DNA from 3 places in the Streptomyces sp. NPDC051576 genome. Region 2 is predicted to be linked to each of the others. Evidence: riboswitches for the same ligand, from Rfam matches in the RefSeq annotation. Region 2 holds a riboswitch; each other region holds the start of a gene.
The links. A riboswitch is a leader RNA that binds a small molecule or an ion and turns the genes downstream of it on or off. The one in region 2 is predicted to bind cobalamin.
Positions count from the first base shown of each region.

Region 1: another riboswitch for cobalamin. It lies ahead of AB0M63_RS26785 (ABC transporter substrate-binding protein); the one in region 2 lies ahead of metE (5-methyltetrahydropteroyltriglutamate--homocysteine S-methyltransferase).
Region 3: another riboswitch for cobalamin. It lies ahead of AB0M63_RS31245 (cobalamin biosynthesis protein); the one in region 2 lies ahead of metE (5-methyltetrahydropteroyltriglutamate--homocysteine S-methyltransferase).

Region 1 covers NZ_JBFAZO010000008.1:255,065-257,317, reverse strand. The annotation lists gene AB0M63_RS26790 (iron chelate uptake ABC transporter family permease subunit) at 1-331, opposite strand, end outside; gene AB0M63_RS26785 (ABC transporter substrate-binding protein) at 328-1,389, opposite strand; cobalamin riboswitch at 1,443-1,656, opposite strand; gene AB0M63_RS26780 (CbtA family protein) at 1,675-2,253, opposite strand, start outside.
Region 2 covers NZ_JBFAZO010000002.1:290,195-292,447, forward strand. The annotation lists gene meaB (methylmalonyl Co-A mutase-associated GTPase MeaB) at 1-945, shown strand, start outside; cobalamin riboswitch at 944-1,168, shown strand; gene metE (5-methyltetrahydropteroyltriglutamate--homocysteine S-methyltransferase) at 1,311-2,253, shown strand, end outside.
Region 3 covers NZ_JBFAZO010000010.1:367,238-369,490, forward strand. The annotation lists gene AB0M63_RS31240 (cobyric acid synthase) at 1-197, opposite strand, end outside; gene AB0M63_RS31245 (cobalamin biosynthesis protein) at 194-1,135, opposite strand; cobalamin riboswitch at 1,235-1,377, opposite strand; gene AB0M63_RS31250 (hypothetical protein) at 1,512-1,733, opposite strand; gene AB0M63_RS31255 (inorganic phosphate transporter) at 1,776-2,253, opposite strand, start outside.

The DNA of each region.
Region 1 (2,253 bases), on a different contig from region 2:
CGGCCACCGCCCCCGTGGACGCCCCGGAGGAGACGCCGAGCACGAACGGATCCGCCAGCGGATTGCGCAGCAGTGACTGCATGACCGCGCCGCACAGCGCGAGCCCGGCCCCGCAGACGGCGGCCAGCAGGGTGCGGGGCATCCGCAGGTCCCAGACGATGCCGTCCCGCAGCGGGGCGAGCGTGCTGTCGCCGCCGCCGAGGTGTGACGCGACGGACGCCCATACGTCGGCGGTGGAGATGTCGGCGGGTCCGATGGTCACGGCGAAGGCCACGGAGACGGCCAGCGCCGCGAGTCCGCCGCCCGTCAACAGCAGGGTGCGGACGGTCACTTGGCGAGTCCGAAGCCGCGCAGGCCGGCGGCGACCTGCTCGATCCCTTCGACGGTACGGATGGAGGGGTTCATCGCCTGGCCGCTGAGCAGGATGTACCGCTTCTTCCTGACGGCGGTGAGGTTGCGGGTGGCGGCGTTGGTCTCCAGGAAGTGGATCTTCGCCTTGGCGGTCTCGGCGGTCTGGGACTTGCGAGTGAGATCACCGAGGACGATGACGTCGGGGTCGCGGTCGGCGACCGTCTCCCAGTTGATCTGGGGCCATTCGTCGTGGGTGTCGGCGAAGGCGTTCTTGGCGCCGACTGCGCGGGTGATGGCTCCGGGGGCGCCGCAGCAGCCGGCCAGGTAGGGCGACTGGGAGTTGGCGAACCAGTACATGAGGGAGGTGCCGGAGGCGTCCAGGCCGGTGGTGGCTTTCCGTACCCGTTCCCTGAGTTGGCCGATGAGCTTGTCGCTGCGTTCCTTCACACCCAGCGCACGGGACAGGTCGCGTATCTCGCCGTAGACGGTGTCGAGGGTGAGCGGTGTGCTGCGCGAGCCGTCGCCGCCGCCGTCGTTGTCCTTGCCCGCGCAGTCGGCCGGAGAGACGTACGTCGGCACGCCCAGCTTCCCGAACTGTTCGCGGGTGGCGACACCGCCCCTGCCGAGGGTCGACACGAACGAGGCGGTGACGAAGTCGGGTTCGGCGTCCAGGACCTTCTCGAAGGAGGGGGCGTTGTCGGCGAGGCGCGGCACGGTCGCGTTCGCCTTCTCCAGACCCTTGAGCACCGGGTCGGTCCAGGTGGCGGTGCCGGCCATGCGGTCGGCGAGACCTAGGGAGAGCAGGATCTCGGTGGTGCCCTGGTTGAGCGAGACGACCCGCTCGGGGGCCGACTTCAGCGTGACCTTGTGTCCGCAGTTGTCGAGGGTGAGCGGGAAGCCCGCGGCGGACCTCTCCGCCCTGCCGTCGGTACTGTCCTCGGCGGAGCCGCCGCACGCGGTCAGCAGCAGGGCGGGCGCGAGGAGAAGGGTCGCGGTACGGCGGCGCGGTGGAACGGGGGCGGTACGGATCACGGGCATGCCTTGCCTGTCGGGGCTCGAACGCGGAGCCTGGCCTACGAACTCCCCCTCGCCGAGGGCGAGAAGGCGCCAGCAGGTCTTCGGACTCGGGTTCGTCCGGGCGGGGCGCCTTCCCGGCGCGTCACGCACCGGCTCCTTCGGCCGGCCCGCGTCGCCCCAGTGGCGTCGAGTGCCCCGCCCGTCCCCCTCACCGCTGCGCGTCAGTTCCGGATTTCCACCGGATTCCCTGGCCTCGGTTGTGGCACGACTGGCCCGCACAACGTATCAAGATCGACCATCGGGTGGTCAGGCCGGGACCGGGTCCTGCGAGGGGGCGGTGACGTCCGGACGTACGGGATTCAGCAGTCGTTCCGCCAGGGGACCGAAGACCAGGCCGATGACCGCCCACAGGATGAACTGCGCGGCGACGGAGTAGAAGCGGAAGTCGAAGAGCACGTCGGCCGGGAAGCCCGGGTAGACGATGGTGCCCTTGGAGTCGGTCAGCGGCAGCGGTGTCTCGGTGGCGTGGTCGCCGAAGTTGGCCTGGTTGTACGAGAGATGGCCGAGCTGCGGCAGGAGCAGCATGACGATCCCGATCGCGACGACGAAGGCCCCGGAGGCGAGCAGCGTGGCGTTCCAGTTGCCGAACCGCGCCTGGAGGTGCTTGCCGAGGTAGACGGCTCCGGCGAGGAAGGCGACGGAGCACACGACCATGATCAGGTACAGGGCGCTGCGCTGCTGGATGGTCTCCTCGTGGCCGATCGCGGGCGGGTTGGCCGGGTACTTGAGGAACGGCACCAGGTACATGCCGAGGAAGCCGCCGCCCGCGACGAGGAGCGCCAGGTTGCGGGCCCGCAGACCGCCGGTGCGGCCCAGGCAGACGGT
Region 2 (2,253 bases):
CGCGCCATCACGCTCGTCGAGTCGACGAGGCCCCAACACCGGGTCATGGCACAGGAGTTGCTGACCGAGCTGCTGCCGCACAGCGGGCGGGCGCGACGGATCGGCATCAGCGGGGTGCCGGGCGTGGGCAAGTCGACGTTCATCGACGCGTTCGGCACGCTGCTCACTTCGCTGGGGTTCCGGGTCGCGGTGCTCGCCGTCGACCCGTCGTCGACCCGGACTGGCGGGTCGATCCTCGGCGACAAGACCCGCATGGAGCGGCTGGCGGTCGACCCGGCGGCCTTCGTCCGGCCCTCCCCCACGGCCGGCACGCTCGGCGGGGTCGCGAAGGCGACCCGGGAGTCGATCGTGGTGATGGAGGCGGCGGGCTACGACGTCGTGCTCGTGGAGACGGTCGGTGTCGGCCAGTCCGAGACCGCCGTGGCCAACATGGTCGACTCCTTCCTGCTGTTGACGCTCGCCCGCACCGGGGACCAGTTGCAGGGCATCAAGAAGGGCGTACTGGAACTCGCGGACGTCATCGCCGTCAACAAGGCCGACGGCCCGCACGAACGCGACGCGCGGGGCGCGGCACGGGAGTTGGCGGGCGCGCTGCGGCTGATGCATCCCGCCGACGCGGCCTGGACGCCGCCGGTGCTGAGTTGCAGCGCCCGTGAGTCGACCGGCCTGGACACGGTGTGGGAGCGACTCGAACAGCACCGGACCCTCCTCGACTCCACCGGCCGGCTCGCCGCCAAGCGGCGCGACCAGCAGGTGGACTGGACCTGGACAATGGTCCGCGAGGAGCTGCTCGGCCGGCTGCGCTCCGACCCGGCCGTACGCGCTCTCGGTCCCGCGCTCGAACAGCAGGTCAGGGACGGCGAGTTGACCGCGACCCTGGCCGCCGAGCGCATCCTGGGGGCGTTCGGGAGCGACACCGGTGAGAACCCTCGCCCCACCCCGTAAGCTGGGCCGTGCAGTTGGTTCGCCCCGTCCGCCAGACGGGATGCGTCGCAAGAGGGAACCCGGTGGAAATCCGGGACTGCCCCGCAGCGGTGAGTGGGAACGACCGCCGTCATACGCACTGGGCCCGAGACAACAGGGCCTGGGAAGCGACGGCCAGTAGGTGTCCTCCGTACGGAGGGCGCGCCCACGAGTCCGAAGACCTGCCAACCGCCCGTGCGCGAAGGACTCGCGCGCGGAGTCCCGGTGACCTCGTGGGCGGGTCGGCGTACACATCGGCGGGCACGACAGCCGTCCGGTCTGGCGTTCCTTCGCGCTCTCGTCCCGTCGCCGGGATCTCAGGGAGACAGCTCGCGAAGGAGAGTTCCGTGACAACGAAGTCCGCAGCCGCGGCAGCACGGGCCACCGTGTACGGCTACCCCCGTCAGGGGCAGGGCCGGGAACTGAAGAAGGCCGTCGAGGGGTACTGGCAGGGCCGCGTCGACGCCGACGCTCTGAGGGCCACCGCCGCCGAACTGCGCGGCGCCACCTGGCGGCAACTGGCCGGGGCCGGCCTCCACGAAGTACCGACCGGCGACTTCTCGTACTACGACCATGTGCTGGACACCAGCGTCATGGTCGGCGCGATCCCCGCCCGCCATCGCGCCGCCGTCGAACTCGACGCGCTGGACGGGTACTTCGCGATGGCGCGCGGCACCCAGGACGTGGCGCCGCTGGAGATGACGAAGTGGTTCGACACCAACTATCACTATCTGGTCCCGGAGTTGGGACCGGATACGGTCTTCACCGCCGATTCCACCAAGCAGGTCGGCGAACTCCGTGAGGCCCTCGCGCTGGGTCTCGCCGCCCGACCCGTCCTGGTCGGCCCGGTCACCTATCTGCTGCTCGCCAAGCCCGCGCCCGGTGTGTCCCCGGACTTCGATCCGCTGACCCTGCTGGACCGGCTGCTGCCGGTGTACGCCGAGGTCCTCGCCGATCTGCGGGCGGCGGGCGCGGAGTGGGTGCAGCTCGACGAGCCCGCCCTGGTCCAGGACCGCACCCCGGCCGAACTGGCCGCCGCCACGCGGGCCTACGGCGATCTCGGGGGCCGCACCGACCGGCCGAAGCTCCTGGTCGCCTCCTACTTCGACCGGCTCGGCCAGGCGCTGCCCGTGCTCGCCAAGGCGCCGGTGGAGGGGCTCGCGCTCGACTTCACCGAGGCCGCCGCCGCGAACCTGGACGCCCTGGCCGCGGTGGGCGGGCTGCCCGGCAAGCGGCTGGTCGCCGGGGTCGTGAGCGGCCGCAACATCTGGGTGAACGATCTCACCAAGT
Region 3 (2,253 bases), on a different contig from region 2:
GCCTGCGCCTGCATGGCCTGCGCCCGCCCGATCTCGGCGCCCTCCCGGGTGACGAACGAATTCAGCGACATGTTCTGCGCCTTGAAGGGCGCGACCTTCACGCCCTGCCGCACCAGCCACCGGCAGATCCCGGCGGTCACGACACTCTTGCCGGCGTCCGAGGTGGTCCCGGCGACCAGCAGCCCGCCGCCGCTCATGACGTCCGTCCCTTCAGCAGCAGCCGCCCGGCGACACTGGCCCCGAGCGCGAGCCAACTCACGCGCCGGGACAGCCGTACGGCCCGTTCGATGTCCGTTACGGCGACGGCGCGCCCGGCGCCGTTGAGCACGGGCCGGTGCTCGACCCGGCCGCCGTAGGAGAGCGTGCCGCCCAGCCGCACGCCGAGGGCGCCGGCGAAGGAGGCCTCCACGGGGCCGGCGTTGGGGCTCGGGTGCTTGGAGGCGTCAGTGCGCCAGGCGCGTACCGCCCCGCGCGGGTCGCCGCCCGCGGCGGTCGCGAGGACGGCGGTGAGGCGGGCGCCGGGCCAGCCGGCGGCGTCGTCGAGGCGGGCCGAAGCCCAGCCGTAGCGGCGGTACTTGGCGGACTTGTGGCCGACCATGGCGTCGAGGGTGTTCACGGCCCGGAACCCGACGAGCCCCGGCACCCCGCCGACGGCGCCCCACACCAGGGCGCCCACCACCGCGTCGGAGGTGTTCTCGGCGACGGACTCGACGACGGCCCGGGCGATCCCGTCGGCGTCGAGGGCCTGGGGGTCCCGCCCGCAGAGGTGCGGCAGGCGCGCCCGCGCACCGTCGATGTCACCGGCCTCCAGGGCACGCCCGATCACCCCGGCCTCGCGGGCGAGCGAGGTCCCCCCTACGACGGCCCAGGTGGCGGCGGCGGTGAGGGCGGCAGAGGCCGTACGGGACGGTCGTAGGGCCGAAGTGGCCGCGGCGGCCAGGGAGACGGCGCCGCCCACGCACACGGCGGTGTGCAGGGCGCCCCACCCGCGGTGGTCGCGCCACAGCAGTCGTTCCACGGCGGCGGCGGCACGGCCGAACGCGGCGACCGGATGCCCGCGGCGAGGATCGCCGAGCAGGTGGTCGCCGAGAAGGCCGGCGGCGGCGCCGTACGCGAAGACGCGATCGGCACGCATCGGCTCAGCCGATCGCCGGGTCGGACACGGTACTGGTACGGGACCTCGAACGGCAGCCGAGCATGGCGGTATGTCCTCACTCAGGGTGTCCACGCCCTGGTTCGACGAGACCGGCGGTGAGAGTTCCTGGCTCCCGGGGTTGTCTACCCCGGTGACAGTGGCGGGACCGCGCCGGATTCGCACCGGCTTCCTCTCCTGCCGCCGTACATGGCTCCGGCAGTCCACCACGGGGTTGGAAGGGGCGTCAACTTGCTGTTGACCTGCGGGGGAGGAGTGTGCTGATGCCCACACAGGGGTCGTCGAGGACGTCACGAAGACGTGGGGTGCGGGACGGTGGTCCGTCCCGCACCCCACGTTCGGTCCAACTGGCGGCCGGTCAGGCCACGATGATGTAGATCCCGTACGCCACCGCCGCCGCACAGGCCGCGAAGCAGGCGTACGCGCCGGTCAGGGCGAGGGCCGCGGAGTCGCCCTGGGCGGTGGCCCGTTCACGGCGCGAGAGAGCGGTGATGCCGAGGGTGAAGACGGCCACCAGGGCCACGGTGGCCACGAGGCTGACGCCGAAGACGGAGCCGAGGGCTGCCCAGTCGATGTCCATGCTGATTCGTTCCTTCTCGTGCCTTTGTACCGGGGCGCGGGCTCAGACGGCGGCGGCCGGCGGGGTCGCCGGGGTCGCCGGGTCGGGCGTGGCGACGGCGGGCGGCGCGGGGATCGTCGCCGTGAGGCCCTCGGAGAGGGCGACCGACGGGGGCGGGGTGACGGCGGCGATCGCGGCGGTGACCACGCCGGCCGGCTCGTCGGACTCGTTGACGTTCGAGGCGTCGACCACCTGGCGGCGGGAGAGCACCCAGATGCCGGTGCTGGAGGCGACCAGGAAGACCGCCACCAGTGCGGTGCCCCAGTCGCCGAGGTCGGTCACGGACTCGGCGAGCGCGCCGACGAGCGCGGCGGCCGGCAGCGTCAGACCCCAGGCGACGAACATCCGGGTGGCGGTCGACCAGCGGACGACACCGCCCTTGCGGCCGAGCCCGGCACCCATCACCGAGCCGGAGACGGCGTGCGTGGTGGAGAGCGAGAAGCCGATGTGCGAGGAGGCCAGGATGACCGCGGCGGCGCTG